One region of the Shinella sp. 838 genome, then DNA from elsewhere that is predicted to be linked to it. Evidence: predicted binding sites of a transcription regulator. Region 1 holds the regulator's gene; each other region holds the start of a gene.
What was found. Region 1 encodes LexA, which represses DNA repair genes until DNA is damaged. Its sites were predicted from a motif close to TGTTCNNNNTGTGTTCNG; they were not measured.
Positions count from the first base shown of each region.

Region 2: the regulator LexA is predicted to act here: its motif matches at 5,140-5,157, upstream of P9A16_RS12425 (YifB family Mg chelatase-like AAA ATPase).
Region 3: the regulator LexA is predicted to act here: its motif matches at 6,115-6,132, upstream of P9A16_RS16580 (ImuA family protein).
Region 4: the regulator LexA is predicted to act here: its motif matches at 4,697-4,714, upstream of dnaE (DNA polymerase III subunit alpha).

Region 1 is NZ_JARSBQ010000001.1:1,547,708-1,555,603, forward strand. It holds gene P9A16_RS07325 (ComEC/Rec2 family competence protein) at 209-2,665, shown strand; gene lexA (transcriptional repressor LexA) at 2,659-3,384, opposite strand; gene P9A16_RS07335 (molybdopterin molybdotransferase MoeA) at 3,483-4,706, opposite strand; gene moaC (cyclic pyranopterin monophosphate synthase MoaC) at 4,706-5,203, opposite strand; gene trpC (indole-3-glycerol phosphate synthase TrpC) at 5,217-6,032, opposite strand; gene trpD (anthranilate phosphoribosyltransferase) at 6,041-7,063, opposite strand; gene P9A16_RS07355 (peptidylprolyl isomerase) at 7,079-7,896, opposite strand, start outside.
Region 2 is NZ_JARSBQ010000003.1:176,495-184,390, forward strand. It holds gene P9A16_RS12400 (ABC transporter permease subunit) at 156-1,037, shown strand; gene ugpE (sn-glycerol-3-phosphate ABC transporter permease UgpE) at 1,051-1,893, shown strand; gene P9A16_RS12410 (sn-glycerol-3-phosphate import ATP-binding protein UgpC) at 1,906-3,021, shown strand; gene P9A16_RS12415 (endonuclease/exonuclease/phosphatase family protein) at 3,018-4,010, shown strand; gene gshB (glutathione synthase) at 4,083-5,027, shown strand; gene P9A16_RS12425 (YifB family Mg chelatase-like AAA ATPase) at 5,291-6,823, shown strand; gene P9A16_RS12430 (hypothetical protein) at 6,916-7,113, opposite strand; gene P9A16_RS12435 (VOC family protein) at 7,229-7,627, opposite strand; gene cysK (cysteine synthase A) at 7,689-7,896, opposite strand, start outside.
Region 3 is NZ_JARSBQ010000004.1:437,758-445,653, reverse strand. It holds gene P9A16_RS16595 (CocE/NonD family hydrolase) at 1-640, shown strand, start outside; gene P9A16_RS16590 (error-prone DNA polymerase) at 696-3,890, opposite strand; gene P9A16_RS16585 (DUF6504 family protein) at 3,887-5,410, opposite strand; gene P9A16_RS16580 (ImuA family protein) at 5,322-6,083, opposite strand; gene P9A16_RS16575 (hypothetical protein) at 6,258-6,563, shown strand; gene P9A16_RS16570 (hypothetical protein) at 6,664-6,990, opposite strand; gene P9A16_RS16565 (GlxA family transcriptional regulator) at 7,079-7,896, opposite strand, start outside.
Region 4 is NZ_JARSBQ010000002.1:705,680-713,575, forward strand. It holds gene proS (proline--tRNA ligase) at 650-1,978, shown strand; gene P9A16_RS11125 (lipoprotein-releasing ABC transporter permease subunit) at 2,012-3,319, shown strand; gene P9A16_RS11130 (ABC transporter ATP-binding protein) at 3,329-4,015, shown strand; gene P9A16_RS11135 (hypothetical protein) at 4,037-4,615, opposite strand; gene dnaE (DNA polymerase III subunit alpha) at 4,954-7,896, shown strand, end outside.

The DNA of each region.
Region 1 (7,896 bases):
AAAGGCAAATTGTGCATTGCGGAAATAGGCTTTCCGGCAACGCAATATCTACCCTTTCCAGCAAGTTTCAAGCAACTTTTACGCGTGTTTCGTGAAATGCGGAGGTAGCATCCTTTCTGTCTTGCTTAGCACTTGTGACGGCCACTGCTGATTGAAGTTTCCATCATTCGGTTGCACAATGGCAGTGTGAACGGGTGGGGCCGGGATCATGGAGAAGGGCAAGGTCGCAGAACGGCGGGAGGTGCCCGAGGCGCATGCCTGGCGGGCGGCGCCTGACGATGCTCCTCTGCCGGTCCCGGCACGCGATCCGCCGGCCCGCAGGGGCAGGGTCGTGATGCTTCTGACAGCGGCGGGGCGCCTGAGGAGTGCTTCCGAGACGCCGCAGACGTGGCGCGCCGCCTTCGCGCAGGAACGGGCACATGGCCATTTCTTCCTGTTCGTGCCGGTCTTCCTTGGTGCTGGAGCGGCCCTTTGGTTTTCCGCCGTTACTGATCCATCGCTTCCAGCACTGCTGCTTTTCGCTGCCTTCGCGTTCTGGCCCGCCTGGCGCTTCCGACATCGGGAGGACTGGACTGCGCTCGCCGCCGGGGCGATACTCTTCGTTCCGGTCGGCATGCTGCTGGCGGCGCTCGAAAGCGCGCGGCTCGATACGGTCGTGCTTGATGCGCCCGTTACCACCGATGTCAGCGGGCGGGTGCTGGCGCGCGAGAGTGACGAACGGGGTGCGATCCGCTACCGCATCGCGCTCGATACGACACGCGACCCGGTGCTCAAACGCCCGCCCGGCGTGGTGACGCTCCTCGCCCGCAGTCGGCATGCGCCGATCCCGATCGGCGGTGGGATAACCGGACGGGCACGGCTCGGGCCGCCCTCCGGCCCGGCGCTTTCCGGCCTCAACGACTTCGCCTTCGACGCCTATTTCGCCGGCACCGGCGCGGTCGGCTACTTCTATCAGGCCCCGCGTGCGGTTGCAGTGGCCGAGCCGGGCGTCGAGGGTCGGATTCGACAGACGGTCGCGACCTGGCGCAACAACCTCACCGAGCATATCCGCGGGCGGATTGGCGGCGATGCCGGCGCGATCGCCGCGGCCCTGGTGACGGCGGAGCAGCGGGCGATCAGCCCGGAAACGGTGGAGGCATTGCGAGAGGCGGGGCTTGCCCATGTGCTGGCCATTTCCGGGCTCAACATGGTGCTCGCCGCCGGCACTTTCCTCGTCGGCGCCCGCGTTCTGATGGCACTGATCCCGGGCTTTTCCGAACGCTATCCCGCCAAGAAGATCGCTGCCGCCGGTGCGCTCGCCATGGTGACGCTCTATATCCTCGTTTCGGGCGGTGCGATCTCCGCCGTGCGCTCGTGGATCATGATCTGCATCATGCTGGTGGCGGTGCTGTTCGGCCGTGCGGCGATCAGCCTGCGCAACGTGGCACTCTCGGCCATCGTCATCCTTGCCATGACACCGTCGGCCGTCACCAATCCGGGCTTCCAGATGTCCTATGCCGCAACGCTCGGGCTCGTCGCCGGCTATGCGGCCTGGCGGGAACGTCCCGTCCGCCGCGAGGGCGAGGGAGGGCGCCTGAAACTGTTCGGCGGTGCGCTGGGGCGCTTCTTCGGCGGGCTGCTCCTGTCCTCGCTGATCGGCGGCTTCGCGACCCTGATCTATTCCATCGGCCATTTCCATCGCATCCCGGCCTATGGACTTGCCGGCAACTTGCTCGCTATGCCTGTCATCAGCGCGATCGTCATGCCCTTCGGCCTCATCGCCGTACTGCTCATGCCTTTCGGCCTCGATGGCGTGCCCTTCGCGATCATGGGCAAGGGCATCGAGTGGATGATCGCGCTGTCGACATGGGTTGCGAGCTGGAAGGGCGAGATCGTCACCGGCCGCATTCCCTCGATTGCGTTCCTGCTGATCGGTCTTGGTGGCGGGCTTGTCTGCATCCTGCGCACGCGGCTGCGCCATGCGGGAACGCTGCTTGTCGGGATCGGCCTCGCCATCGCCTGCTTTCCGGCTGGAGGTGCCACGCCGGAAGCGCTGGTGTCCGAGGATGGCCGCCTCGTTGCCATCCTTCGCGGCGAAACCGTCGCCACAAACCGGGCAAGACCGCCAGACTTCATCTATGCGCAGTGGCGGCGCGCCCTTCGGCTCGGCGAACTTGTAAAACCCGAGATCCGCAGAAGCGCCGGCTTGACCCTTGAAGAAGCCGTCAGCACCACGGGTGCCGCAGAAAGCCGAAACAAGCCCCGGCGCAAGGCCGACCGGCAGAAGGCGAGGGACGCCATGGCGTCCGCGCTCGCGGCGGCCCGGGCCGGCAATGGCTTCGTCTGCGAGGCAAAGGCCTTCTGCGCCGCCGTCTCGCCAAGCGGCTGGCGGATCGTGACCCTCGACGACGTCGCCTTCCTGGGCACGGCCTGCGACGCTGCCGACCTCGTCGTCTTGTCCCTGGCCCTGCGGCTCGAGGCCTGCCGCTCGGGTGCGCGCCTGGTGACTGTGCGTCACCTGAGGCGAACCGGCGCCCTCGAAATCCACCCGGCCGCCGAAGGCCTATCCAACATCTTTTCAGCTGCGCAGGTCACACCGGCCGTGGAAAGTCTCGACCGGCCCTGGGCCCGCCACCGCAGCTACGACTGGCGCACGGGCAGTTTCGATCAGCCGGCCGATCAGTGATAGCGGCGAATGAGGCCGACCAGCTTGCCCTGGATTTTTACCCGGTCCGGCCCGAAGATACGGGTCTCGTAGGCGGGGTTTGCCGCTTCGAGCGCGATCGACGCGCCCTTGCGGCGAAAGCGCTTCAGCGTGGCTTCCTCGTCGTCGACAAGCGCGACGATGATTTCGCCGGGATTGGCGCTGCTCGCCGTGCGGATGATCACCGTGTCGCCATCGAGAATGCCGGCCTCGATCATCGAATCGCCCTTGACCTCCAGCGCATAGTGATCGCCGTTGCCGATCATCTCGGCCGGAACGGTGATGTCATGGGTGTTGTTCTGGATGGCGGAGATCGGCACGCCGGCAGCGATGCGGCCCATGACAGGCACGGAGACGGATGAGGAAACCTCGGCCACGGGCGTGCGCTGCGGCGGGGCGGCGACGGGAGCGGGGGGCTGCTTGCCGCGACTGCCCTCGATGACGGCAGGTGAAAAGCCGCGGCGCGGCTGCAGGCTCTGGGTATAGGCTTCGGGAAGCTTTATCACCTCGAGCGCGCGGGCCCGGTTCGGCAGGCGCCGGATGAAGCCGCGTTCCTCCAGCGCCGTGATGAGGCGGTGGATGCCCGATTTCGACGCGAGATCCAGCGCGTCCTTCATCTCGTCGAAGGAGGGAGGAATACCGGACTCCTTCATCCGTTCATGAATGAACAGGAGAAGTTCCTGTTGTTTCCGCGTGAGCATGGCCCCTCCACCGAGAATCGAGTGAAACAAATCCAGAACAGACACTATCTGTTCCATATGTGTTCTGCAAGGGGCTGCTGAAACAATAATAGTACTGTTCAGGCGGATGGTTCGCGCAGGAGAAGCACTGTACAGGGCGCGCCTGCAGGGGCCGCCGGCGCGTGGGGTGCGCGGACGAGAAGGGCCTCGGATGCGGAGAAGGCCTTCATCATGGAGGAATCCTGCTTGTCGAGGGGCGTGACGAGCAGGTCTCCGGCGGGGTCGCGGGCAATGCGTGCGCGAACATAGTCCTGCCGGTGGTCGTTCTCCTTGAGCGGCACGGCGGCAATGGCCGGACGTTCGCGGTTTTCCGCTGGAAGGCGCGCGAGGCGGCGCACGAGGGGAACGAGGAAGAGGTGCGAGCAGACGAGACTCGAAACAGGGTTGCCGGGCAGGCCCACGACGTGCACGTCGCCGAGGCGGCCGACCATCAGGGGTTTGCCGGGGCGCATGGCGATGCGCCAGAAATCGAGGTCCATGCCGGCTTCGCCGAGCACGGGCTGCACAAGGTCGAAATCCCCGACAGATGCGCCGCCGAGTGTGACGAGCGCATCGATACCGAGCGACAGTGCGTGGCGCACGGCGTTCAGAATTGCGTCCTTGTCGTCGCCGACGATACCGAGGTCGATCACCTCGGCGCCTGCCGCGCGGGCGAGCGCAGCGACGCCGTAGGTGTTGGATGCAATGATCTGGCTGGCGCCTGGGGGCGTGCCCGGCGACACAAGCTCGTCGCCGGTGGCGAGCACGGCGATGCGCGGGCGTGCATAGACGGTCACCGCCGCATGGTTCATGGCTGCCGCGACCGTCAGGCGGCCGGCATCGAGCACGTCGCCGGTCCTCAGGACGATTTCGCCTTCGGAAAAATCCTGGCCGCGCGGGCGGATGTGGCGGCCCTTCGGTGTGAGGAAGGTGGTGCGGATGCGACCGTCTTCCAGGACCTCGGCATCTTCCTGCAGGAGCACGGTATCGGCGAAGGCCGGCAGCGGGGCGCCGGTGAAGATACGCACGGCCTCGCCGGGGCCTGCGGTGCCCTGGAAGGCGTGGCCAGCGGACGACATGCCCGCAACGCTCAGGATCGAGCCGAGCGTGGCTATATCCGCGTGGCGCACGGCATAACCGTCCATCGCGGAATTGTCGAAGGGCGGCTGCGTCAACTTGGCAGCGACATCCTCGGCAAGCACGCGGCCATCCGCCTCGTGCAGCCGGACCAGCTCTGTCTGCTGTGTCGGCCGGGCGGCCGAAAGCAGGCGATGGAGGGCGTCTTCGACAGGCAGCAGCGACATCAGCCTGCGTCTCCGCGCCGGTAGTCGCCGGAGCGTCCGCCGGATTTTTCGACGAGGCGGATGCCGCCGATCTCCATCTCGCGGTCTGCGGCTTTCGCCATGTCGTAGATGGTGAGGCAGGCGACGCTGACGGCGGTGAGCGCCTCCATCTCCACGCCGGTGCGGCCGGTCAGCTTGGCCATTGCCTCGATCCGCAGTCCCGGAAGGCTGCGGTCCTCGCGGATGTCGACCGCGACCTTGCTCAGCATCAGGGGATGGCAGAGCGGGATGAGGCTGGCGGTCTGCTTGGCGGCCATGATGCCGGCAAGCCGCGCCGTACCGATCACGTCGCCCTTCTTGGCGTCGCCCTTGAGGATGAGGTCCAGCGTTGCCGGCGCCATGCGGATGAACCCTTCGGCAACCGCGATGCGCACCGTCTCGGCCTTGCCGCCGACATCCACCATGTTGGCTTCGCCGGACGCGCCGATATGCGTGAGCGTGCGGGCCTCGCCCGTCATTTCGAGACCGCCATCATTCCGCTGCCAGCATGCCGGCCGAGCCGGTAAGGAGCTCGCGAGTGGCGGCCGCCACGTCATCCTTGCGCATCAGGCTTTCGCCGACGAGGAAGGTGGAGATGCCGACCTTGCCGAGGCGTTCGCAATCCGCATGGGTGAAGATGCCGCTCTCGCCAACGAGCAGGCGGTCATCCGGCACCATGCTTGCGAGCTTTTCGGAAACGGCAAGATCTACGTCGAACGTGCGCAGATTGCGGTTGTTGATGCCGACGAGCTTGGACTTGAGCTTCAGCGCGCGTTCCATTTCAGGCGCATCATGCACCTCGATGAGCACATCCATGCCGAGCGCGAAGGCGGCGTCTTCCAGCATCTTCGCATCGTCGTCGCTGAGCGAGGCCATGATGAGAAGGATGCAGTCCGCACCCCAGGCACGGGCTTCCAGCACCTGGTAGCCGTCGAACATGAAGTCCTTGCGCAGCGCCGGCAGGGTGCAGGCCGCCCGCGCCGCTGTCAGGAATTCCGGCGCACCCTGGAAGCTCGGTGTGTCCGTGAGAACGGAAAGGCAGGCGGCTCCGCCGGCCTCATAGGCCTTCGCCAGCGCCGGCGGATCGAAATCCGGCCGGATGAGGCCCTTGGAGGGGCTTGCCTTCTTGATCTCGGCGATGAGGCCGAAGCGGCCTTCCGCCTTTTTCGCCTTGAGGCCCGCAAAGAAGCCCCGCGGCGGCTCCTGGTCGCGGATGCGCGCGCGAAGCTCGGCAGGGGAAACACGCGCCTTGGCGGCGGCGATTTCCTCCAGCTTGTAGGCTTCGATCTTCTTCAGGATATCGGTCATGGACAATCCTACTCCGCCTGGCCTTCGTTGGAAACTGCGACAAGGCGTTCCAGAACGGTGCGCGCACGCCCGCTTTCCAGCGCTTCGGTGGCGAGGCGCATGCCGTCCCTGAGCGTTTCCGCCTTGCCGGCGACGACCAGCGAGGCCGCGGCATTGGCGAGCGAAATGTCCCGGTAAGGCATGTGCGCGCCCCCGAGCACGGACAGGAGGGCGGCGGCATTGTGCGCGCCGTCTCCACCGCGCAAGTCGTCCAGTGCCACCTGGGGAAGGCCGAAATCGGCGGGCGTCAGTTCGAAGGTGCGGATCTTGCCATCTTCGAGCGCGGCGACCTTCGTCGTGCCCGTCGTGGTGATCTCGTCGAGGCCTTCGCCATGCACAACCCAGATGCTCTCCGAGCCGAGATCGCGCATCACTTCGGCGATCGGCAGCAACCAGTGCGGCGAGAAGACGCCGAGCAGCTGGCGTTTGACGCTGCCGGGGTTCGAAAGCGGGCCGAGCAGGTTGAAGATCGTGCGCGTGCCGAGTTCGACGCGCGACGGGCCGACATGCTTCATGGCAGGATGGTGCAGCTGCGCGAACATGAAGCCGAGGCCGGCATCGTGCACGCAGCGTGCGATCTCCGCGGGGCCGATGTCCAGCTTTACGCCGAGGCAGGAGAGGGCGTCCGCCGTGCCCGACTTCGAGCTGAGCGCCCGGTTGCCGTGCTTTGCGACCGGAACGCCGGCGCCCGCGACGATGATCGCCGCGAGCGTCGAGATGTTGTAGGTGCCGGCGCCGTCGCCGCCCGTGCCGACGATGTCCACCGCATCGGCGGGAACATTGACCGGCAGCATGCGGGCGCGCATCGAGCCGACGGCGCCGTAGATCTCGTCGACGGTCTCACCGCGCACGCGCAGCGCCATCAGGAAGCCGCCGATCTGCGAGGGCGTGGCGGCGCCGGACATGATGATCTCGAAGGCGCCGCGGGCGTCCTCGCGGTCCAGCATCGCGCCCCCGGCAACCTTGGCGATATAGGGTTTCAGGTCGGACATGCGGTTGCCGTCTCCCTATCGCGCGATGCTCTGTTCGGCGAGCGTGCGGTTGATCGAAACGCCGTAGGACGTCTGCAGGGCGCTCACCATCTGGTCGAGGATGTCGTCGCCGCTGGCACGGGCGACGGCGGCGATCTGCTGCTCGTCGCCGGAGAGCGCGTCGGTGGCGGTCTCGGCGTTCACTTCCGTCACCTTCAGGAGGATCTGGCCTTCACCGTCGACACCGGGCGTATTGGCGACGTGGCCGAGCGGACCTGCGAAGGCGGCAGCGACGGCCACCGGGCTCAGCACCGGATCCTGGGCGCCGCGATTGAGGCCCGCCTTGTTCTCGACGGCCATGCCGAGTTCGCCGGCAATGGTGGCGATGTCGCCACCCTTGCGCACGCGCTCGGCCAGCTCCTCGGCCTTCTTGGCGAGTGTCTGGCGCTGCTGCTCGGCGGTCCAGTCGGCGACCACGCGCTCGCGCACCTCGTCCAGCGTGCGGTCGCGGTCCGGGATCACGTCGAGCACCTCGAACCAGGCATAACCCTCGCGGCCGACATTGATCGGCTGCGTTTCCGTGCCGACATCCGTCTTGAAGACCTCGCCGAGAAGGGCGGCCTTTTCGGGCAGGCCGGTGATCTCTTCACCCTTCTGGTCGTTGCCCTGCGCATCGACGGCGTCGATCGTCACGGCCTTCAGGTTGTTCTTGGCCGCGGCTTCGGCAAGGCTGAGGCCTTCGGCGCGCGCATCTTCCAGCCGGTCGTGTACGGCGAGAATGCCATCGGCGGCCTCGCTTAGCGCCAGCTCGTTGCGCAGATCCTCCTTCACCTCGTCGAAGGTCTTGGTGTTTT
Region 2 (7,896 bases), on a different contig from region 1:
CCGGCCCCTCATCCGGCCTGCCGGCCACCTTCTCCCCGCAGGTGGGGAGAAGGGACCAAGCCGCGGCGTTTCCTCCCCCTCTCCCCGCTTGGCTAGGGAGAGGGTTGGGGTGAGGGGCAGTCGCCCGCCGCCTCCGCTCTTTCAAAGGCCACGACATGAAGCGCGTCCAGTTCTCGTCGCCCTACCTGCCCTATCTCTTTATCGCGCCGCAGATGGCGATCATCTTCGTTTTCTTCTACTGGCCGTCCGTCCAGGCGATCCAGTCGTCCTTCTATCTCGAGGATCCCTTCGGCTTCGGTTCTACCTTCGTCGGCCTGGCGAACTATTCGGATGCACTCGGCTCCACACAATACCAGGCGATTGCCCGCTTCACCGTGGTCTTCACCGCGCTCGTCACCTTCCTGTCGCTCGGCATCGGCATGCTGCTCGCCGTCAAGGCAGATGCGGTGCTGAAGGGAAGCGCGACGTACAAGACGCTGCTGATCTGGGTCTACGCCATCGCCCCGCCGGTCGCGGGCCTGATGGGCATGATGTTCTTCGACCAGCATATCGGCCCTCTGGTGAAATTCGCCGCCCTTTTCGGCTGGGACATGAAGGTCGGCCTCAATTACAACGATACCGCCATTGCCATGATCATCGTGTCGGTGTGGAAGCAGATCCCCTACAATTTCATCTTCATCCTCTCGGGGCTCCAGAGCATTCCGGCCTCCGTGCGCGAGGCGGCCGCCATCGACTGCCGCTCCGGCGTCCGGCGCTTCTGGACGATGACGCTGCCGCTGCTCGCACCCACTGCCTTCTTCCTGCTCATCATCAACATGACCTATGCCCTCTTCGACACCTTCGGCGTGATCGACGTGATGGTGAAGGACAAGGCTGCCAACAACCCGATCACGCTGGTCTACAAGGTTTACATGGACGGCTTTCGCGGCAACGACCTCGGCGGCTCCTCCGCCCAGTCCGTCATCCTGATGATCGTCGTCTTCGTGCTCACCATCTTCCAGTTCCGCTTCATCGAGCGGCGCGTGCACTACAATTGAGAGGCCGCCCGCCATGAACCGTACCCGTCTGTTCGATCATCTCATCCTCATGCTCGGCGTCTTCGTCATGGTCGCGCCCGTGGTGGTCGCCTTCATGACCTCCACGCACGATGCCGCCGACATCCACAGGAACGGCCTCTCCATCACCTGGGGCGGCAATTTCACCGAGACCTACAACACCGTTTTGACGCGCGAAGGCGGCTTTACCGGCGAGATCACCGGTGCGCGCATGATCTGGAATTCGCTGATCCTTGGTGTCGGTTTCGCCGCGGGCAAGATCATTCTGTCCATGCTCGCCGCCTATGCCATCGTCTATTTCCGCTTCAGGCTCGGCACGCTGTTCTTCTGGATGATCTTCACGACACTGCTGCTGCCGCTCGAAGTGCGCATCGTCCCCTCCTACGAGGTGATGAACAAGCTCTCGCTCACCAACACCTATACCGGTCTCATCGTGCCGCTCCTGGCATCGGCCACCGGCACCTTCTTCTTCCGCCAGTTCTTCAAGTCCGTGCCGGAGGAACTGCTGGAGGCCGCGCGCATCGACGGAGCGGGGCCGATAAAATTCTTCATCGACGTGCTCGTGCCGCTCTCGCGCACCATGATCGCCGCCATCTTCATCATCATGTTCGTCTATGGCTGGAACCAGTATCTCTGGCCGACGCTGATGACCACGGACGAGCGCTTCTTCACGCTGGTGCGTGGCATCAAGCAGATCCTGCTCGTCTGGGTCGGCTCCAACATCCCCGATTACAACGAGGCCTTTGCGCTGGCGATCCTCGCCATGCTGCCGCCGGTCATGATCGTGCTGATCTTCCAGCGGTGGTTCATCAAGGGCCTTACCGAAAGCGACAAATAGGAGGGTCGTCCCATGGCATCGATTGGTATCAAGGACGTGTCCAAGATCTACAATGGCGGCGTGACCGCCGTCAGCTCCGTCTCGATCGACATCGCCGACGGCGAGTTCATCGTGCTCGTCGGTCCCTCCGGCTGCGGAAAGTCGACGCTTTTGCGCATGGTCGCGGGGCTGGAGACGATCAGCGAGGGTGAGGTGACGATCGGCCCACGCGTCGTCAACGATGTCGATCCGGCCGACCGCGACATTGCCATGGTCTTTCAGAACTATGCGCTCTACCCGCATATGACGGTCTACGAAAACCTTGCCTACGGCCTCAAGAACCGCCGCACGCCGAAGGCCGAGATCGACGCGCGCGTGGCGGAAGCCGCCCGCATGCTCGAACTCCAACCCTATCTGGAGCGAAAGCCCCGCGCGCTCTCCGGCGGCCAGCGCCAGCGCGTCGCCATGGGCCGCGCCATCGTGCGCAAACCCTCCGCCTTCCTCTTCGACGAGCCGCTCTCCAACCTCGACGCGAAACTGCGCGTCTCCATGCGCGGCGAGATCAAGCGCCTGCAACGCCGCGTCGGCACGACCTCCATCTACGTCACTCACGATCAGCTCGAAGCCATGACGCTGGCAGACCGCCTCGTCGTGCTCTCCGGCGGCAGGATCGAGCAGATCGGTCGCCCGCTCGATGTCTATCATCGCCCGGCGACAACCTTCGTTGCCAGCTTCATTGGTTCGCCGGCTATGAATCTCGTTTCCGGCGAAATCCATGGCAACAAACTCGCCCTCGGCCCGGCCCTCATCGACCTCGGCGCCACGGTCCCGGCACAGGGCACTGTGACCGTCGGCCTGCGTGCCGAGGACCTGCGTCTCCATCCGGGCGGGGAGGGCAGCCTGCCTTTCCGGATCGATTATGTCGAGGAACTGGGCGCCCAGCGTCTTGTACATGGTTTCGTCGGCGACCAGCCGCTCGTCGCCGCGGTCTCCTCGGAAAATCTGCTGCCGGAAACCGCGTCGCTCTCCATCGCACCCTGCCGGCTGCATTTCTTCGACAGTGCCAGTGGTCGGCGGATCGACTGGTCGCGCGAGGAGCGGTCGGAAACCCATGTCGCCGGCATCCCGGCGCTGGAGCCCGCGTCATGATCCGCGCGGTCGTCGACAGGTTGACCGCTCCCACTCCGGCGGAGCGTGCGGCGATAGCCGATCTCGAAAAGTCCATTCCGGCGCACGATGCCCGGATGGCGGAGCTTGCCTGCATGAACGCCGTGGAGAAAGGCGGCCGTGCCGAGCGCGCCGAACCGTTGCCCTTTCCCTTCACCGTCGCCGCGTGGAACCTCGAGCGTTGCCTCTTTCCGCTCGAAAGCGCCGAGCATCTCGGCGCGACCGGTGCCGAGATCGTGCTGCTCTCCGAAATGGACGATGGCATGGCCCGCACGCGCCAGCGTCACACCACGGCCGAGGTCGCCGGCGATCTCGGCATGGCCTATCTCTACGGCGTCGAATTCATCGAACTCGGCCTCGGCTCCGACACGGAGCTGGAATTCTGCAAGGATCCGTTCAATCGTCGCGGTCTGCACGGCAACGGCCTCATGGCCACCGTGCCGCTGCACCAGCCTTTCCTGCTGCGGCTGGAAGGTGAGCGGTTGTGGTTCATGGGCGAGGTCGACCAGCCGCGTCTCGGCGAGCGCATGGCGATCGGCGCTGTCGTCAACACGGAGGCCGGCCCACTCGTCCTTGCCTCCACGCATTTCGAAAGCGCCACGACGGCCGCCTATCGCGAGCACCAGATGAACGGCCTGATCGACGCGCTCGACGCCGCTTTCCCCGGCCATCCCGTCCTCATCGGCGGTGACCTCAACACGGGCAACCACGCCGACGGCGATTTCGAGGCCGAGGGGCTTTTTGCCCGCGCGGCTGAACGGGGCTTCATTCGCCATGGCGGCCCGCTGGACGGGATGACGACACGCCCGAGCCTCATCACGCGCTGGCCCGAGCGGGCGATGAAGCTCGACTGGTTTCTTGCACGCGGCCTCGCCGTCTCGCAGACGCAGATCGTCTCCTCGCTCTGCCCCTCCGGACGCCCGCTTTCCGACCACGACCTCATCACCTGCCAAATCGATGGCTTAGCCTGACCCCGTGCGAGGCCCGTTGCCATCGCGCCGCCCGCACCCTAAATGTGTCGGGCATTCCTGAGGGGACTTTCCATGGCAAAGATCAAGAACGTCGCGGTCCAGATGGACCATGTGTCGACCATCAACATCGCCGGCGATTCCACGTTCGCCATGAGCCTTGAGGCGCAGAACCGCGGCTACAGGCTTTTTCACTATACGCCAGACCGTCTGAGCCTGCGCGACGGCAAGGTCTACGCCACCGCCGAGCCGATGGAATTGCGCGACGTCAAGGGCGACCACTATACGCTCGGTGACCCCGAGCGCATCGACCTCTCGACGATGGATGTGGTGCTGCTGCGCCAGGACCCGCCCTTCGACATGTCCTACATCACCTCGACGCATCTCCTGGAGCGCATCCACCCGAAGACGCTGGTCGTCAACGACCCGGCCTGGGTGCGCAACTCGCCGGAAAAGATCTTCGTCACCGAATTCGCCGACCTCATGCCGGCAACGCTCATCACCCGCGATCCCGCCGAAATCCGCCGTTTCCGTGAAGAGATGGGCGACATGATCCTGAAGCCGCTCTATGGCAATGGCGGCGCCGGCGTCTTCCATTCTACCAAGGACGACCGCAATCTCTCCTCGCTGCTCGAGATGTTCGGCCAGATGTTCCGCGAACCCTTCATCGCCCAGCAGTACCTGCCGGACGTACGCAAGGGCGACAAGCGCATCCTGCTCGTCGATGGCGAGCCGGTCGGTGCCATCAACCGCGTGCCTGCCGAACACGACGCCCGCTCCAACATGCATGCCGGCGGCCGGCCGGAGCCGACGGAGCTGACGGCGCGCGAAAAGGAGATCTGCGCCCGGATCGGCCCGGCGCTGCGCGAGCGCGGCTTCCTCTTCGTCGGCATCGACGTCATCGGCGACTATATGACAGAGATCAACGTGACCTCTCCGACAGGCATCCGGGAGGTGCGGAAGTTCGGCGGCGCAGACATCTCCGCCCTGCTTTGGGACGCCATCGAGAGCAAGCGCTGAGCCGCTTGCCACCCGCGGCAAGGACCGTTGCGGGGCGTTCCGTTCGCGAACGTCCCGCCTTCGTTCCGTCATTGCAACCGAGTACAACCGGTGCGCGGAAAATTCCCTCGCAAGTTCTGTAATTGTTCTTGTTTCATTCCGAATTCCATGCCAGATTTGCGCCTGCAACCAGAAGGGGTTGCGGCAATCGTTTTCGGCGAAAACGTGTCGCGGTGCCTTGCGCGAAATGAAGCGCGGCGCGGCGGGAGCGGGCGGGGGCAATCATGGTGGCGCGGGTCGGTACGATTGCATTTCAGGGCATCGAGGGTGTGCCCGTCGATGTGCAGGTCATGGTCGCACCCGGCAAGGTGGGCATGCAGATCGTCGGCCTGCCGGACAAGGCGGTTGCCGAAAGCCGCGAGCGGGTGCAGGCCGCCCTGCACGCGTCGGGCCTCTCCTTGCCGCCGAAGCGCGTGACGGTCAATCTCGCTCCGGCGGATCTGCCGAAGGAAGGCAGCCACTACGACCTTTCCATCGCGCTCGGCCTCATGATGGCGCTCGGTGCCGTGCCGGGGGATGCGCTGGAGGACTACGTCGTCATCGGCGAGCTGAACCTCGATGGCACGATCGCCGCGGTCGCCGGGGCGCTGCCGGCGGCCATGGGGGCGAATGCGCTCGGCAAGGGATTGATCTGCCCCGCGGAAAACGGTGCGGAAGCCGCCTGGGCCGGCGGCGATCTCGACATCCTGGCACCGCGCAGCCTTATTGCACTCGCCAACCATTTCAAGGGCACGCAGGTCCTGTCCCGGCCGGCGCCCGCCATCCGTACGGCAGCGGCGGGCCTGCCGGATCTTGCCGATATCCGTGGGCAGGAGAGTGCCAAGCGGGCGCTGGAGGTCGCGGCGGCGGGAAACCACAACCTCTTGATGGTCGGCCCGCCGGGCTCGGGAAAATCCATGCTCGCCGCGCGCCTTGCCGCCATCCTGCCGCCGCTCTCGCCGCGCGAGCTGCTGGAGGTCTCGATGATCCATTCCATCGCCGGCCAGCTTTCCGGCGGGCGGCTGTCGGATCGTCGGCCCTTTCGTGCACCGCACCATTCCGCCACCATGGCCGCGCTGGTCGGCGGCGGATCGCGGGCAAGGCCCGGCGAGGTGTCGCTCGCCCACAATGGTGTGCTCTTCCTCGACGAACTGCCGGAATTCTCGCCGCAGGCGCTCGATGCCCTGCGCCAGCCGCTTGAAACGGGGGAGTGCATCATTGCCCGGGCAAACCATCGGGTGAGCTACCCTGCCGCCATGCAGCTCGTCGCGGCGATGAACCCCTGCCGCTGTGGCATGGCGGGTGAACCCGGCCGCAGCTGCGCCCGCGGTCCGCGCTGCATGAGCGACTATCAGGCCCGCATTTCCGGTCCGCTGATGGACCGTATCGACATCCGCATCGACGTGCCGGCCGTTTCGGCGACGGACCTCATCCGCCCCATGGCTGCCGAGGCCAGCGAGACCGTCGCCCGCCGCGTTGCCCGTGCCCGCGCCCTGCAGGTCGATCGTTTTGCCCGGCTCGGCATGGCCTCCGTCACCAGCAATGCGCGTGCTTCGACCGCGCTCGTCGAAAAGGTGGCGGAGCCCGATCCCGGTGGCCTCCAGCTTCTGCGCGATGCCGCGGAAAAGATGCATTTTTCCGCGCGCGGCTATCACCGCGTCCTCAAGGTCGCCCGCACGCTCGCCGATCTCGACGAAACGCCCATCGTCGGGCGTATTCACCTTGCGGAGGCAATCTCCTACCGCATTGCGAGCGAACGGCTTTCCGCGGCGGCGTGATCCTGGAGCATTTCCAGCCGAAGCGGGATCGTTTCGGCGGCGGGCAATGCGGAAGAAACAAAGGAGATAGAGCATTTCCGGTGAACACGGATTTACCGGAAATGCTCCAGCGACATGGATACACCACAAAACCAAAGCCCCACCAGCCGAAGCGAAATCGCTTCGGTGCCGGATGGTGTTGAGAACAAGTTTTGCAGCCACTCCGGTGAGCCGGATTTCATCGGGATTGTTCTGACGGACGCGTAGACCTCCCGGTCGCCGGTGCCATTCGTCGCACCGTTGCCGATCAAGTGCCTCCCGCCTTAGAGGCCGAGGATTGTGTCGCGACCCGAGCCGTCCTTGATTTGGAGAGGATCGTGCCAGGTTGATCGGTGGCGGGCGAACGGTGCGCCTGCCGATAGAGGCTCAAACCGGGTCTTTGAAGACGGCTTCGATAGCGTGCCCGTCGGGATCGATCACGAAGGCCGCATAGTAGGCCGGACCGTAGTGGAGCCGAAGGCCGGGCGGGCCGTTGTCGCGTCCGCCGGCGGAAAGGGCGGCCTGATGGAAGGCGTCCACCGCGCTGCGGCTGGGTGCGGCGAAAGCGACGTGAAAGCCCGGTCCCGGCGGGGCGGCGACCATGCCGCGGTCCTTCAGGCAGAGCTTGTCGCCACTGCCCGGCGGCCCGTAGCCGACGGCCTGATCCGGTTCGCCGGGGCGGATATCCGACCACACCCGCCCGTAGCCGAGCGGCGCCAGGGCCGCGTCGTAGAACGCGGCTGCGCGGAGAATGTCGCGAACGCCGAGGGAGAGATGGTGGAGCATGAAGTGCCCGCCGGGAAATGGTGGCGGCCCGCCTTGCGCATGGCGCGACGGGCCGGGAGCCTCAGCCGCCGAGACCTTCGAAGAGCGCGGTGGAAAGGTAGCGCTCGGCAAAGGAGGGGATGATGACGACGATGGTCTTGCCGGCGTTTTCCGGGCGGCTGCCGACCTTGACGGCGGCGGTGAGCGCTGCGCCGGAGGAGATGCCGACCGGTACGCCTTCCAGCCGTGCCACGAGGCGGGCATTTTCGAAGGCCTCGTCGTTCGTGACG
Region 3 (7,896 bases), on a different contig from region 1:
CGCCCACCGCGACGGCAACGCCGAACCGAAGGCGATGCCGAGGGGCAAAAAAGTCCATGTCCGTCTCATGCTCGACGCCATGGGCTACCGTTTCCGCGCCGGACATCGCATCCGCCTGTCGCTCTCGACCTCCTACTGGCCGATGGTGCTGCCGCCGCCGACGAATGCCGGCGTGACGATCGATCTTGCCTCGCTCGGCCTCGCCCTGCCGAAGCTCGGCGCCCACCGGGTCATCGCACTCCCCGAACCGGCCAATCCCGATCCGCTGCCGAAATATACCGAGCTTGCCCCCGCCGAGACCGTCCGCGGGGTCGAGCGCGACCTGACGAACGGCCTCACCGAATATACGATCTACGAGGACACCGGCCTCTACGAGCACCCCGGCACGGGCCTTGCCACCCGCCAGCTGCGCGACGAACTCTGGTCGATCGCCGAAAACGATCCGCTTTCGATGACCGGCACCGCCGTCTGGACCTGCGACATGCAACGCCCCGGCTGGTTCGTGCGCACCCTCTCGACCGCGACCATCGCCTGCACGGCGACGGACTGGCTGATCTCGGCCAGCGTGCGCGCCTATGAGGGGGAGGTGCAGATCTTCGAGAAGACGTTCGAACGGGCGGTCCCGCGCGACTTCATGTAGAGGAGCGACAATTTCCACCAAAAAAAACCGTTTATCAGCGGCTTGCGCGAGTTTCCTAATGAAAGTCGCGGGATTTGACGCGGATGGTCTGCACTGCCTCGCGGGTTTCCGGCTGGGCCGCATCGCCACGCCGGCCGATGGTGGCGAAGTCGGCCGAAAGATCGGTGAGGTGCTGCGCGACGATGTGCACCACCTCCCCCTCCCGCTGGATATATCCTTTGACGGCGATCATCGGCGCACTCATCACGATGGGACGATAGGCGAGGAAAACCTTGCGCCAGACAACCAGATTGGCAATGCCCGTCTCGTCCTCCATCGTCACGAAGATGACGCCCTTGGCTGAGCCCGGCTGCTGGCGGACGAGCACGATACCGGCCGCCTCGACTTTCTGGCGGTCGCGAAGCCGCGTCGCATCGGCGCAGGAAAGCAGGCGGCGGCGCGCAAGGCTCTCCCGCAGGAAGCTGACCGGATGGGCCCGGAGCGTCAGGCCGACGCGGCCGTAGTCCTCCACCACCTCGCCGCCCGCCACCATGGGCCGCAGCGTCACCACCGGCTCCGTCAATTCCGGCACGACCGCGGCCTCCCGCTCGGCCGCCGCGGAAAACAGCGGCAGCGGTTCGTCCCGCAAACCACGGAGCGCCCAGAGCGCCTCGCGGCGGGAGAGTGCGAGCGACGGCCGGAAGGTATCCGCCTCGGCGAGCCGCACCAGCGTGTCGGATGCCAGCTTGGTGCGGCGCCACAGATCATCGACAGAGGCAAACGGCTCCTCACCTCTTTCCGCAACAAATCTGGCTATCTCCTTGTTATCAAGGCCCTTCACAAGCCGTAATCCGAGTCGAACAGCAAGGCGCCCCGCCTCTGCCGGCTCCAGCGTGCAATCCCAGCGGCTGGCATTGACACAAACCGGCCGCACCTCCACCCCATGCTCGCGTGCATCGCGCACGATCTGCGCCGGGGCGTAAAATCCCATCGGCTGGGAATTGAGCAGGGCCGCGCAGAAGATCTCCGGGTGATGGCACTTCACCCAGGCAGAGGCATAGGCGATGATCGCGAAACTGTAGGCATGGCTCTCCGGGAAACCATAGGAGCCGAACCCTTCGAGCTGGCGGCACATTCGTTCGGCAAAGTCGCGGGTGTATCCTTTGCCAACCATGCCATTGGTCAATTCGTCCCGGAACTTGTCCACGCCACCCGTTTGCTTGAAGGTCGCCATCGCGCGGCGGAGTTGATCGGCCCGGCCTGGCTCGAAGCCGGCGCATTCGATCGCCACCTGCATCGCCTGCTCCTGAAACAGCGGCACGCCGAGGGTTCTTTTGAGGACCTTCTCGAAAGCAGCCTTGGGATATTCCACCTTCTCCAAGCCTTGCCGCCGCCGCAGATAAGGATGCACCATGTCCCCCTGGATCGGCCCCGGCCGCACGATCGCCACCTGGATGACGATGTCGTAAAATTCCTTCGGCTTGAGGCGCGGCAGCATGGACATCTGCGCCCGGCTCTCGATCTGAAAAGTGCCGATCGTGTCGGCCTTTGAAATCATCTCGTAGGTCGCGGCATCGCCCGCGGGGATGGTGGCCAGCGTATAGCTCTCGCCCTTGTGCTCTTGCAGGAAGTCGAAGGCGCGGCGCATGCAGGTGAGCATGCCGAGCGCCAGCACGTCCACCTTCATGAAGTTGAGATACTCGATGTCGTCCTTGTCCCACTCGATCACCTGGCGCGCATCCATCGCCGCCGGCTCGATCGGCACGAGATCATCCAGCCGGTCGCGGGTCAGCACGAAACCGCCGGGGTGCTGCGAGAGGTGGCGCGGCGCGTTGAGCAACTGGCGGGCGAGCTCGAACAGCAGCCGGATACGGCGGTCGTCCACATTGAGCCCGACCGCATTGGCATGGCCTTGCGGCAAGTCGTGCGACCAGCCCCAGACTTGCGAAGAGAGTGCCTTCAACACGTCCTCCGGCATGCCGAGCGCGCGTCCGACATCCCGCATGGCCGCGCGCGAGCGATAACGGATGACGGTGGCGCAGAGTGCCGAGCGGTCCGTACCGTAGGTATCGTAGATCCACTGGATCACTTCCTCCCGGCGCTCGTGCTCGAAATCCACGTCGATATCGGGCGGCTCGCCGCGCTGTTCCGAGACGAAGCGCTCGAAGAGAAGGCTGCCATTCTCCATCGGGTCGATCGCCGTGATCCCAAGGACGAAACAGACGGCGCTGTTTGCAGCCGATCCCCGACCCTGGCAGAGGATCGGGACCGGCAGGTTGCGGGCATGGTGGACGATGGAATTCACGGTGAGGAAATAGGGCGCGTATTTCATTTTCTCGATGAGCCGCAATTCGTAGAGAAGCTTGTCGCGCACCGTCTCCGGCACACCGCCGGGATAGCGTCTGGCCGCCCCCTCCCAGGTATATTTCTCAAGCGCCTCCTGCGGCGTCAGATGCGAATATTCCTTCTCGTCCGGATACTGGTACTTCAGCTCGGCCAGCGAGAACCGGCAGCGTTCGACAATCTCCAGCGTCCGCCGCAGCGCCTCCGGATAGCGCTTGAAAAGCCGGTGCATCTCCTCCGGCGGCTTCAGGTAGCGATCGGCATGACGTTCACGCAGGAAGCCGGCATTGTCGATAGCGACGTTGTGGCGGATGCAGGTGACGATGTCCTGCAGCATGCGCCGGGCGGGTTCATGATAGAGCACGTCATTGGTGACGACGGTGGGAACGCCATGGCGGGCGGCGAGGTTGGAGAGGTCGAACAATCGCAGTTGGTCGTTCGGCCGGCGGCGGAGCGTGAGGGCGAGGTAGCAGCGGTCCCTGAAATGCTCGCGCAGGCGGCGCAGATGAAAGGCGGCGGTCTCGCCCGCCTCGTCGGGCACCAGCACGGCAAGAAGGCCCTCGTTCCAGTCGACGACGTCGGACCAGTCGAGATGGCACTTGCCCTTGCCGGCCTTCTTCTTGCCGATGGTGAGCAGGCGGCAGAGACGGCCATAGGCGGCGCGGTCGGTCGGGTAGACGAGCAGCGACATGCCATCGACAAGGTCGAGCCGGCAGCCGACCACCAGCCGCACCTTCGAGGCATTCGCCGGGAGTTCGCGCGACGCCTTGAAGGCCTGGACGACGCCGGCAAGGCTGTTGCGGTCGACGACGGCCAGTGCCTCGATGCCAAGGGCGCTTGCCTGCGCGAACAGGTCAGCGCAGCTGCTCGCCCCGCGCAGGAACGAGAAATGGGATGTGACCTGAAGCTCGGAATAACGCGGTTTCATGCGAAAATCCCGTGCAGGAACCAGCGACCGGCCCCGCTTGCCGCCTGCTCTTCATTGCCGGAGCGGAAGAGCCAGAAGCGCGCTCCCTCGGCGTCTTCCACCTGGAAATAATCCCGCACGGCCGCCAGTTCCGCATCGCGCTTCCACCATTCGCCGAAGATGCGCTCCGGCCCATCGGCCCGCTTGACCAGCCGCCGCACGCCCCGCCAGGTGAAGGAGGCGGGCGGATGGTCGGGCAGGAGCGCCATGACCTCGACCGGCTCCGGCCGGGCCAGAAGGCGCGCAGGACGCGGCCAGCGGCTTGGCCAGGTCACCCCGGTTTCGGGCGAAAGCGGCGGAATGCGGCGGAAGGAACGTTCCGGCACGTCGCTTTCGACCGGGGCGATGCGGTAGAGGCGCGCGGCACCGATGCGGTTGACGATCACGTCGACAAGGCCGGCAAGGTCCGCTTCCTCCGCCTCAATCAGGGAGGAGACGGCCTGCTGCAGGACGAGCGGTTCGGCCAGCGTCGCGGTCAGGTCCATGATCTCGATGCCGAAGCCGGGATCGATCGTCTCGAGACGGTCCGTCAGGAGACGGATGAGCTGTCTTTCGTCGCGCACGGCCCGTGCCGTGCCGATACGGATCGCCTGGAGGGAATTGTCGACACGATGGAAGAGGAGATCGAGCCGGCGGGCACCGAGACCGCATTTTTCCAGCGCCGCACAGAGATCGTGCACGAGGCTGGCCGTGTAGCGCGCGATGGTTTCGGGTGCGCCGATCGGCTCGCCGAAAACCTTCCGGACGGTGACGAGCTCCGGGTCGCGCAGCGGATCGACGGGTTCCGAAATCCGGCCCTGGAGCTGGTCGAGCCGGCGGCCGAGAAGCGGGCCGAAGCGCAGAACGAGCGGCGCGCGCGGCACGGCCAGCACCTCACCGATCGTAGAGAAGCCGAGCACGTGGAGACCAGCCACCGTTTCCGGCGCTATCCGCAATCCCGTGACCGGTAAGGGCGACACGGCCTCACCTGCCCTGCCCGGCGGAATGATACAGACAGGATCGGCGAGGAAGCGGGCGGCGGCATGGGCCGCGCCCCAGCTGTCGGCGATGGCGGCGCGGGCAAAGATGCCGGAGGCGGCAAGACGATTGACGAGGCCGGTCAGCATGTGCGCTTCGCCGCCATGCAGGTGATCGGCACCGGTCGTATCGATAACGAGACCGTCGGGCGCGTCCGGGGCGACGATGGGTGCATAGTGCTGCAGCGCCCAGAGCGCGAGGCGGCCCAAGGCGGCGGCATCGGCCACGGGGTCGGCCGGCATGCTGAGGACCCCGGGCAGCAGCGCATGGGCCTTGGTGAGCGGCATGCCGACGCGTAGGCCCGCCTGCTCGGCCGGCCGGCTCACCGCCGTCAGGATGCGGCGCGCGCCGTCACGGCCGACAAGCACGAGCCTGCTATCCGGCGGCGGCGCCGAAGTGCCGAGCGCCCGCCGCAGGCGATCGATCGGCCAGCCGGGAAGAAAAAGCGATACGACCCTCGGCATCGGTGGCCTCCACATCAAAGTCCGCCGCCTCGCCGGCCCGGCAACGGGCCAGTTTCAGCAGCCATTGCGCCCGGCCGATGCCGGGCACGGGAAGGGAAACGGAGGGCCGCATATAGACCCGCCAGCGCGTCACCGCGGCGGAGGGCTGCGCAAGGGCTTCCGTCTCCTTGCTGTGGCGGAAGCGGCGCAGGGCAAGACCGAGCGTGCCGCCGGCCTCCGCGGCAAGCTGCAGGCGGCGCGAGGCGGTCATCGACAGGCGCGCCACCTCGGCAACGACGGCCCCGAGCCCGCCATGGCGCAGCCCCTCTTCGAAACAGAGGAGCAGGCTCTTCTCGTCACCCGCCTCCACATAGAGGACACGGCCCGGCGCTAGCCCCGCCTGCGCCAGCGCCGGCGCGAAAAGATCTGGCCGCGTCAGGCACCAGAGCACCTGCCCCTTGGTGCGCGCGGCGATGCCGGCGGCAAAGAGCATGGCGGCGCTGGCCTCGACGGCATCGTCACCGCCACCGCAGATCTCGTGCAGGCTGGCCAGCGCCAGCCCGCCGCCCGGCAGCCGCTCGTCGATTTCGGGCACACCGAAGGGCAGCACCGCCCGGTCGCGCTGGGCGCGGCCGTCGAACTGCCGGATGCGGTCGCGCAGGTCCGCGACAACGGCATGGGCGGAGGCGGACATCGGCTTGGCAGCTCCCTGTTGAAAGGCTATATGTTCTCTTTTTGTTCTCAAATTCCGTAAGAGTCAATCGCCTGATCGCGCCGGAAAGATCACAGTTTGAATCATCGGCGGGAACCAAGTGGCGCGGCAAAAGTTCTCCCTTTCGCCATTCCATCAAATCCAGGAGACATGTCCATGGCTGACGAAAAGAGCACCGGAAAGCGTACGCTCGGCGTCGTTGAGGGGCGCGACAGCATTTCGGAAGACGCCCGCGCGGCAGCAGCGGAAGCGACGGTGAACGAGCAGATCGAGGCCCTGAAGGCGGAAATCAGCCGGCTGAAGGAATCCGCAGGGCTGATCGCCGAAGGAACCGGCCAGCTGGCGGTCGCCAAGGCGGAATCGCTGCGGGACGAGGTGCGCCAGACCATTCAGGCCAACCCGCTCGCCGCGCTGGCCGGCGCCGCCTTCATCGGTTATCTCTTCGGTCTTCGCCACCGGTGACATGCGTGCCCGGGGATACGGGGAAAACCAGGGAAACCCGCGTCTTGCCCCCGTTTCCTCACAGCATGAAAAAGCCCGGCCAAGCCGGGTTTTTGTCGGTTCAGAACCAGCGCTGCCGGCGCGGCGGTTCGCTTTCAAGCGAGCCGAGCAGATAGCCGAGGACGACACCGGCAAGGCCTGCGGTCAAGACGACCGTGGAGAGTGCCGCGGGATGCTCGCGCGCCGCCTGCGCGACGGCGGCACCTTCGTTGCGCACATATTTCGTTGCCGAACGAACGGCCGGGCGAGCAGCCTCCACGGCATTCCCGGCGCGGTCGCGGATGGTCTCATAGGCTTCGCTGCCGCGCTCGCCAAGGTCCTTCTGGAGCTGGGCGATCTCTGCGCGCAGGGCGGAAATCTGGGATTGGACGTCGTTGGTGCTTGCCATTGCGGTCTCCCGTTACAGTCTCTTGTCAGCAATAGAGACCGAACGGTTTTCGCGCGGCTTGGTTCCCGGCGGCCGGGCGTTTTGCCCCTCAGCCCGCCTGGCGGCGGCCGTCGCGGCGGATCTGCGAGGGCGTATCGCCGAAGGCGGCACGGAAGCGGCGGGTGAAATGCGACAGGCTTTCGAAACCGGTCTCAAGCGCGATCTCGATCAACGGCTTGTTGGTGCGCATCACCATGGTGAGCGCGGCGGCCATGCGGATCTTCATGTAGATCGCGCTCGGCGAAGCCCCCATATCGCCCTCGAACAGCCGCTCGAGCTGGCGGCGGGAGACGCCCGTCATGGTGGCGATGCTGTCGATCGACAGGAGGTCCTCGGTGTGCTGTTCCATCATCATGATGGCGAGGTGAACGCGCCGGTCGCGGGCTTCAAGGCCGAGCGGGTTGCGCGGCTGTACGTCGGTCGCATCACGCCGGTGGCGGATCTGCAGGATTTCCAGCGCATTGCGCTCGGCCGCCTCACCGACGTGGTGGCGCACGAGCGTTGCGGCAAGATCGGCAACGCTGCTGCCGCCGGCACAGGTGGCAACCTTGCCGTCAAAACGGAAGATCTGCTCCGACGTCGCCTCGATATCGGGAAAACGGCCGCGGAAATCACGGTGGTGCAGCCAGCTGACGCAGGCCGTATGCCCCTTGAGGAGGCCCGCCTCGGCCAGGATGAAGCTGCCCGTACAGAGGCCGATCAGCCCGACGCCGGCCTGGGCCGCCTTGCGCAGATAGGCCTGGGCATAGCTGTCTATGGGCTCTTCCACCGACAGGAGACCGCCGACGACGGCAATGTAGTCGAAACAGGAGGGATCGGCGAAGGGCGCGGTCGGGGCGACCTGGATGCCGCTCGACGAGGTGATGA
Region 4 (7,896 bases), on a different contig from region 1:
CGGGAAAAGTCTTCCGCTGGGCGTCTCTCCCATTTTTCAGGAAAATGCCGGCGGAGCGGACCTCTGACGCCGAGTCATGTGCATGCCGAGGGATTTGCATCACTTTGGGTGAGGCGGAGTGTCGCGGAGCGCGCGCGGTGTGCGTCTTTGACGCATGGAGCTTCCCGGCGAATTTGCTAGAGGCGGAGGCATCGTCGGTAAAAGGCAAAAAAAAACAAGGCTGAAAGCCTTGTTTTACAGGTATCGCGTGATCTTTATCCGTTGTGCGGTGGCAGCGTCTGCGCGCGCCAAAGATCTGATCCTCCCAAGACTTGACCGCGAAAATGGCAAGAATTTGCACTTCTTGCCTGTTTTGTGGCCTGAAACTAGCCCAAACGTTAGGCGTTGTCATCCGCTTTTTTTGCATTTTTGCTACAGTGGAATAAAATTTTTCCATTGACAAGGCGCGCGCAATTTCTGTTATTGGCGGCCCCATTTTTCTGCCACATTTCTTTGGATCGCTCGGGCGGTGGACGGCTCGCGTGAGTCGGTGTTCCGCCTCGGGCTGCCGGGTTTCCTTCCTGTGGCGAAGCGTTTATGAACGCATCAAAATCAACGTCATTTTGCCCGATTCCCGAAATAGGGCGGATCAGTCACTCCGGAACCCGATATGCGCCTTTCCCGCTTCTTCCTGCCCATCCTCAAGGAAAACCCCAAGGAGGCCGAGATCGTCTCCCACCGGCTCATGCTGCGTGCGGGCATGGTCAAGCAACAGTCCCAGGGTATCTATACCTGGCTGCCGCTGGGCAAGCGCGTCCTCGACAAGGTGAACGCCATCATCCGTGAGGAACAGAACCGTTCCGGCGCCGTCGAGCTGCTGATGCCGACGCTGCAGTCCGCGGAGCTCTGGCAGGAAAGCGGCCGCTACGACGCCTACGGCAAGGAGATGCTGCGCATCAAGGACCGCCAGGAGCGCCCGATGCTCTACGGCCCGACCAATGAGGAAATGATCACGGACGTCTTCCGTTCGTTCGTGAAGTCCTACAAGGACCTGCCGCTCAACCTCTATCATATCCAGCTGAAGTTCCGCGACGAGATCCGTCCGCGCTTCGGCACCATGCGCTCGCGCGAGTTCCTGATGAAGGACGCCTATTCCTTCGATCTCAACCGCGAGGGCGCCGTGCACGCCTATAACCGCATGTTCGCGGCCTATCTGCGCACCTTCTCGCGCATGGGCCTGCGCGCCATCCCGATGCGCGCCGATACCGGCCCGATCGGCGGCGACCTCAGCCACGAATTCATCATTCTCGCCGATACCGGCGAATCCGAAGTCTTCTGCCACAAGGACTTCCTGAACTTCGACGTTCCCGGCGAAGACACCAACTTTGAGGACGCCGCAGGCCTCAAGGGCATTTTCGAAAAGTGGACCTCGCGCTATGCCGCCACTTCCGAGATGCACGACGCGCCCGCCTTCGAGGCGATTCCGGAAGGCGAACGCCTGTCGGCCCGCGGCATCGAGGTTGGCCACATCTTCTATTTCGGTACGAAATATTCCGAAGCCATGGGTGCCAAGGTTCAGGGCCCTGACGGCAAGGAACACACCGTGCACATGGGCTCCTACGGCATCGGCCCGACGCGCCTCGTGCCCGCCATCATTGAAGCCTCGCATGACGAGAACGGCATCATCTGGCCGAAGGCCGTCGCGCCGTTCGAAGTCGTCGTCATCAACATGAAGTCGGGCGATGCCGCCTGCGACGCGGCCTGCGAGCAAGTCTACGGCGCACTGCTGAACGCCGGCATCGACGTGCTCTACGACGACAAGGATGAACGTGCCGGCGCGAAGTTCGCGACCGCCGACCTCATTGGCGCGCCGCTGCAGGTCATCGCCGGTCCGCGGGGCATTGCGAACGGTGAGGTCGAGATCAAGGACCGCAAGACCGGCGAGCGCGAGACGCTGACCATCGAGGCGGCGATCAACCGCCTGACATCCGGCAACTGATGCCCGCAGGCGCAGGCGGCAACGGGAGGAATCATGGCTGACGCAGCGAGCGGTGCATCTGCAACCGGGGCGCAGGCCTTCAACAAGAGCCGCCCGTTCTCCGCCTTCGAGCGGATGGTCGCCTGGCGCTACCTGCGCTCCCGGCGCAAGGAAGCCTTCATCTCGGTGATTGCCGGGTTCTCCTTCATCGGCATCATGCTGGGCGTCGCAACGCTCATCATCGTCATGGCCGTCATGAACGGGTTCCGCACCGAGCTGATCTCGCGCATCCTCGGCATCAACGGCCACATGATCGTCCAGCCGATCGATACGCCGCTGAACAATTATGCCGCTCTCGCCGAGCGGCTTTCCGCTGTCCCGGGCATCACCATGGCGATCCCGCTCGTCGAGGGCCAGACGCTGGCCTCCGGCACTGCGGGCGCGGGGACCGGCGCGCTGGTGCGCGGCGTGCGCGCCGACGACCTTGCCAAGATGAAGGCCGTCTCCGACAACATCAAGGAAGGCGACCTCGTGGGCTTTGCCGCCGGCAGCGGCGTCGCGATCGGCTCGCGTATGGCCGAACAGCTCGGCCTCAGCGCCGGCGGCCAGATCACGCTCGTCGCACCCGAGGGCGACGTCACGCCGCTCGGCGTCAATCCACGCGTGAAGACCTACACGGTTTCCGCCATCTTCGAGATCGGCATGTCGGAATACGACGCGTCGATCATCTATATGCCGCTCGAAGAAGCACAGCTCTATTTCAATGCCGAAGGCATCGTGCAGTCGATCGAACTGTTCGTCGCCAACCCCGACGATGTCGACGACCTGCGCCAGCCGATCGAGGCCGCCGCCGAACGCCAGATCTTCATCACCGACTGGCGCCAGCGCAACCGCACCTTCTTCTCGGCCCTGCAGGTTGAGCGCAACGTCATGTTCATGATCCTCACGCTGATCGTGCTCGTGGCCGCGCTCAACATCATCTCCGGCCTCATCATGCTGGTGAAGGACAAGGGCAGCGACATCGCGATCCTGCGCACCATGGGGGCGACGTCAGGCTCGATCATGCGCATCTTCTTCATGACGGGCGCGGCGATCGGCACGGTCGGCACTTTTGCGGGCGTGCTGCTCGGGGTTGTCGTCTGCCTCAATGTCGAATCGATCCGGCAGTTCTTCTCGTGGCTTTCGGGCACGACGCTGTTCAATCCGGAGCTCTATTTCCTCAGCCAGCTTCCGGCGGACATGAATGCCGGCGAGACGGTCTCGGTCATCGTCATGGCGCTGGCGCTCTCCTTCCTCGCGACGATCTTCCCTGCCTGGCGTGCCTCCAAGCTCGATCCCGTCCAGGCCCTGCGGTACGAATAGGATAAACGCATGAATGCGCGCGTCGCTCTGGAACTGAAGGGCATCGAACGGCACTACGGCCAGGGCGAGACCCTGCTGTCGATCCTGAAGGGAGCCGATTTCACGCTGAAGAGTGGCGAGACCGTTGCGCTCGTCGCCCCGTCCGGTACCGGCAAGTCGACCCTGCTGCATGTCGCCGGCCTTCTCGAGAAGCCGGATGCCGGCGAGGTCTTCGTCAACGGCCATTCCTGCGCGACGCTCGCCGATGACCAGCGCACGGCAATCCGCCGCAGCGAGATCGGCTTCGTCTACCAGTTCCATCACCTGCTGCCGGAATTCAGCGCGCTGGAAAACATCATGATGCCGCAGCTCATCTCCGGCCTCACCAAGGCGGAGGCGCGCGAGCGCGCCGCCCAGCTGCTCGATTACATGCGCATCGGCCATCGCGCAGACCATCGCCCCTCGGAACTTTCCGGCGGGGAGCAGCAGCGCGTCGCCATCGCGCGCGCCGTCGCCAATGCGCCGCTTCTTCTGCTGGCTGACGAGCCGACCGGCAATCTTGACCCCGAGACTGCGGGTTATGTCTTCGAGGCGCTGGAGGCGCTCGCCCGCCAGTCCGGCCTTGCCGCGCTTATCGCGACCCACAACCACGAGCTTGCCGGCCTGATGGATCGTCGCGTGACGATCGAGGACGGCCTCGTGCGCGAACTCGCCTGAGGCCGGTCCCGGTTTTTCCTGTCAGTTGTCGAGGCCGCAGATCGAGCGGCCGACATCGTCCTGCCAATCCTTGAGCAGCACGAACTGCGCCCTGCCGGCAATCGGCTGGCCGCGGGCCTTGCCCTTGCCGGTCAGAACGTTGAGATCGCATTCGCTGCCGGCGTCCGGATTGAGCGTGTCGTAGGACGAGAACGTATAGCCCGCGACGATGAAATCGAAATTGCGGTAGGCGATGGTCAGTGATTGCCGCCAGCGGTCACGGCCGACCGAATCGTTCTTCGTCGTCAGCGTGAACGAGCCGTTGGCGAGCGCGGCGAGCTCCGGCTCCTGCCCATACATGGCGAGGTTTCCCCAGATGGTGTTGGGCAGCGTGAGGGCGAGCGTCAGGCGGTTCTCTTCCGGCTTGGCGATATAGACGTAAAGCCCGTTGTCCTCGCCGCTGTTGTCGCCCGGCGTTGCGACGAGGACGAGATCGGCCACGCCGTCCTTGTTCCAGTCGCCGCTCGCCATGGCTGCGACGCGCTCGGCCGGAAAGTCCGCGGCCGCGGCCGCAAGGGGCAGGGCAAGCGACAGCAGAAGGGCGGCACTCAACGACTTCATCTCATTTCCTCCATGTGATCGACGCGACCTTATTGTGCCGCGCAATGCCGGTCCAGAGGGCCTGTGGATAAGGGTTGACATGAGAACAATAATAGAACAAAATAAAAACATAAAAGGAAAGGGAGCCACAATGACCGATTTTCTTCGTGATCTTGCAGCATTCACCTCCATGGCCATGTTCGTCGCCAGCTTCTCCGTCATCCTCTTCGGCATCTGACTGTATGTCCCCGTCCGTTCGGTGTTGCATGCGTGGAAAGCGGGTGCAACGCCAAGAACGGTCTGGACGGGAGGGGTGCGAATCCGCTTAAGCTTCCCTTCCTGATCGGAAGGGTGATGGCATGGCGGACGCGGCGCAGAAGACGGATGGCGTGACAATCGGAGAGACGCCGGAATTCGTGCATCTGCGCGTCCATTCGGCCTTCTCGCTGCTCGAGGGCGCCTTGCCGATCAAGAAGATCATCGGCAAGGCGACGTCCGACCAGCAGCCGGCGATCGCGATCACCGACACGAACAACCTGTTCGCCGCGCTCGAATTCTCGCAGAAGGCAGTCGGCGAAGGCATTCAGCCGTTGATCGGCTGCCAGCTGTCCATCGACATGGAAGACGAGGGGGAAGGCGAGCGGCGCGGCGGGCAGGCCCAGCTTGCAAAGCTGCCTTCGATCGTCCTTCTCGCGGCGACGGATGCGGGCTACGCGCGGCTCGTCGCGCTTGTCAGCCGTGCCTATCTCGGCGGCGAAGGCAGCCAGGCGATCCGCATTGCCTATAGCTGGCTGCAGGAAGAGGGAGCGGAAGGACTGATCGCGCTTTCCGGCGCGCTCGGCGGCCCCGTCGACATGGCCTTCCTCGCCGGCCAGCCTGCCGTCGCACGGGCGCGGCTTCACGCGCTGAAGCAGGTGTTCGGCGACCGGCTTTATATCGAATTGCAGCGGCACGGCCGCTTTGACAGGCAGCATGAACGGCGCATGGTCGAGCTCGCCTATGCGGAGGACGTGCCGCTGGTCGCGACCAACGAGCCGTTCTTCCCGGCCCCCGACGACTACGATGCGCATGACGCCCTGATGGCGGTGGCGCACAATGCGATGGTGTCGGACGACAACCGTTTCCGCCTGTCACCGGACCATTATCTCAAGAGCCGCAAGGACATGGCGAAGCTCTTCGCCGACCTGCCGGAGGCGCTGGAGAACACGATCGAGATCGCCCGGCGCTGCTCCTTCGTGCTGCAGACACGCGGGCCGATCCTGCCGCGTTTCACCGGTGCGACGGACGATCCGGAGGAGGCGGAGCGCGCGGAGTCCGCGGAACTGCGGCGCCAGTCCGTGGAGGGGCTGGAAAGCCGCATGGAACTGCTCGGCCTGACGCCGGGCTATACGGAACAGGACTATCGCGAGCGGCTGGACTTCGAGCTCAGCGTCATCGAGCGCATGAAGTTCCCCGGTTACTTCCTGATCGTTGCCGACTTCATCAAATGGGCCAAGCAGCACAACATCCCCGTCGGCCCGGGGCGTGGGTCGGGCGCGGGCTCGCTCGTCGCCTATGCGTTGACGATCACCGACGTCGATCCGCTGCGCTTCTCGCTGCTCTTCGAACGCTTCCTCAATCCGGAACGCGTCTCGATGCCGGACTTCGACATCGACTTCTGCCAGGACCGCCGCGAAGAGGTGATCCGCTACGTGCAGCAGAAATACGGCCGCGAGCAGGTGGCGCAGATCATCACCTTCGGGTCGCTGCAGGCGCGCGCGGCGCTGCGCGACGTCGGCCGCGTGCTCGAAATGCCCTATGGCCAGGTCGACAAGATCTGCAAGCTCGTGCCGAACAATCCGGCCAACCCGACGCCGCTCTACAAGGCGATCGAGGAGGAGCCGAAACTGCAGGAAGAGGCGGAGAAGGAGCCGGTGGTCGCGCGCCTGCTCGACATCGCCCAGAAGATCGAGGGCCTCTACCGCCACGCGTCGACGCACGCCGCCGGTATCGTGATCGGCGACCGTCCGCTCTCGCAGCTCGTGCCGATGTACCGCGATCCGCGCTCCGACATGCCGGTCACCCAGTTCAACATGAAATGGGTCGAGCAGGCCGGCCTCGTCAAGTTCGACTTCCTCGGCCTGAAGACGCTGACGGTGCTGAAGACGGCGGTCGATTTCATCCGCAAGCGCGCAATCGAGGTAAAGCTCGAAAGCCTGCCGCTCGACGACCAGCTGACCTACGAGATGCTGTCGCGCGGTGAGACGGTCGGCGTGTTCCAGGTGGAAAGCGCGGGCATGCGCAAGGCGCTGATCGGCATGCGGCCCGACTGCATCGAAGACATCATCGCGCTGGTGGCGCTCTATCGCCCGGGCCCGATGGAGAACATCCCGGTCTACAACGCCCGCAAGCACGGCGAGGAGGAGATCGAATCGATCCACCCGATGATCGACCATCTCCTCAAGGAGACGCAGGGCGTTATCGTCTACCAGGAACAGGTGATGCAGATCGCCCAGGTCCTGTCCGGCTATTCGCTCGGCGAAGCCGATCTTCTGCGCCGCGCCATGGGCAAGAAGATCAAGGAGGAAATGGACAAGCAGCGCGCCCGCTTCGTCGATGGCGCCGTCAAGAACGGCGTGTCGAAGCCGCAGTCGGATCTCATCTTCGACCTGCTCGCCAAGTTCGCGAACTATGGCTTCAACAAGTCGCACGCTGCCGCCTATGCCATCGTCTCCTACCAGACGGCCTATCTCAAGGCGCATTACCCGGTCGAGTTCCTCGCCGCGTCGATGACCTACGATATGTCCAACACGGACAAGCTGAACGATTTCCGGCAGGATGCCGGCCGGCTCGGTATCGAAGTCATCCCGCCCTCGGTGCAGACCTCGTTCCCTCATTTCGAGACCGGGGAAAACCGCATCTACTATGCGCTTGCCGCCATCAAGGGCGTCGGCGGGGCCGCGGTGCAGCATATCGTCGATGTGCGCGGTACGGCGCCGTTCAAGAGTCTGGAAGATTTTTGCGTGCGCATCGACCCCAAGTTCGTCAACCGCCGGGTCTTCGAAAGCCTGATCGTCGCCGGCGCCTTCGATTGTTTCGGCCATGATCGCGCGGCGATGATCGCCGGCCTCGACAGGCTTCTCGGCGCCGCCCAGCGCGCGCAGGAAAACAAGACGAGCGGGCAGGGCGATATCTTCGGCATGGGCGCGGCAACGGGGCCGGAGGTCATCACGCTTCCGTCCTACACGCCCTGGCTCGCCTCGGAAAAACTGCACCGCGAATTCCAGGTGCTCGGCTTCTACCTGTCGGCCCACCCGCTCGAC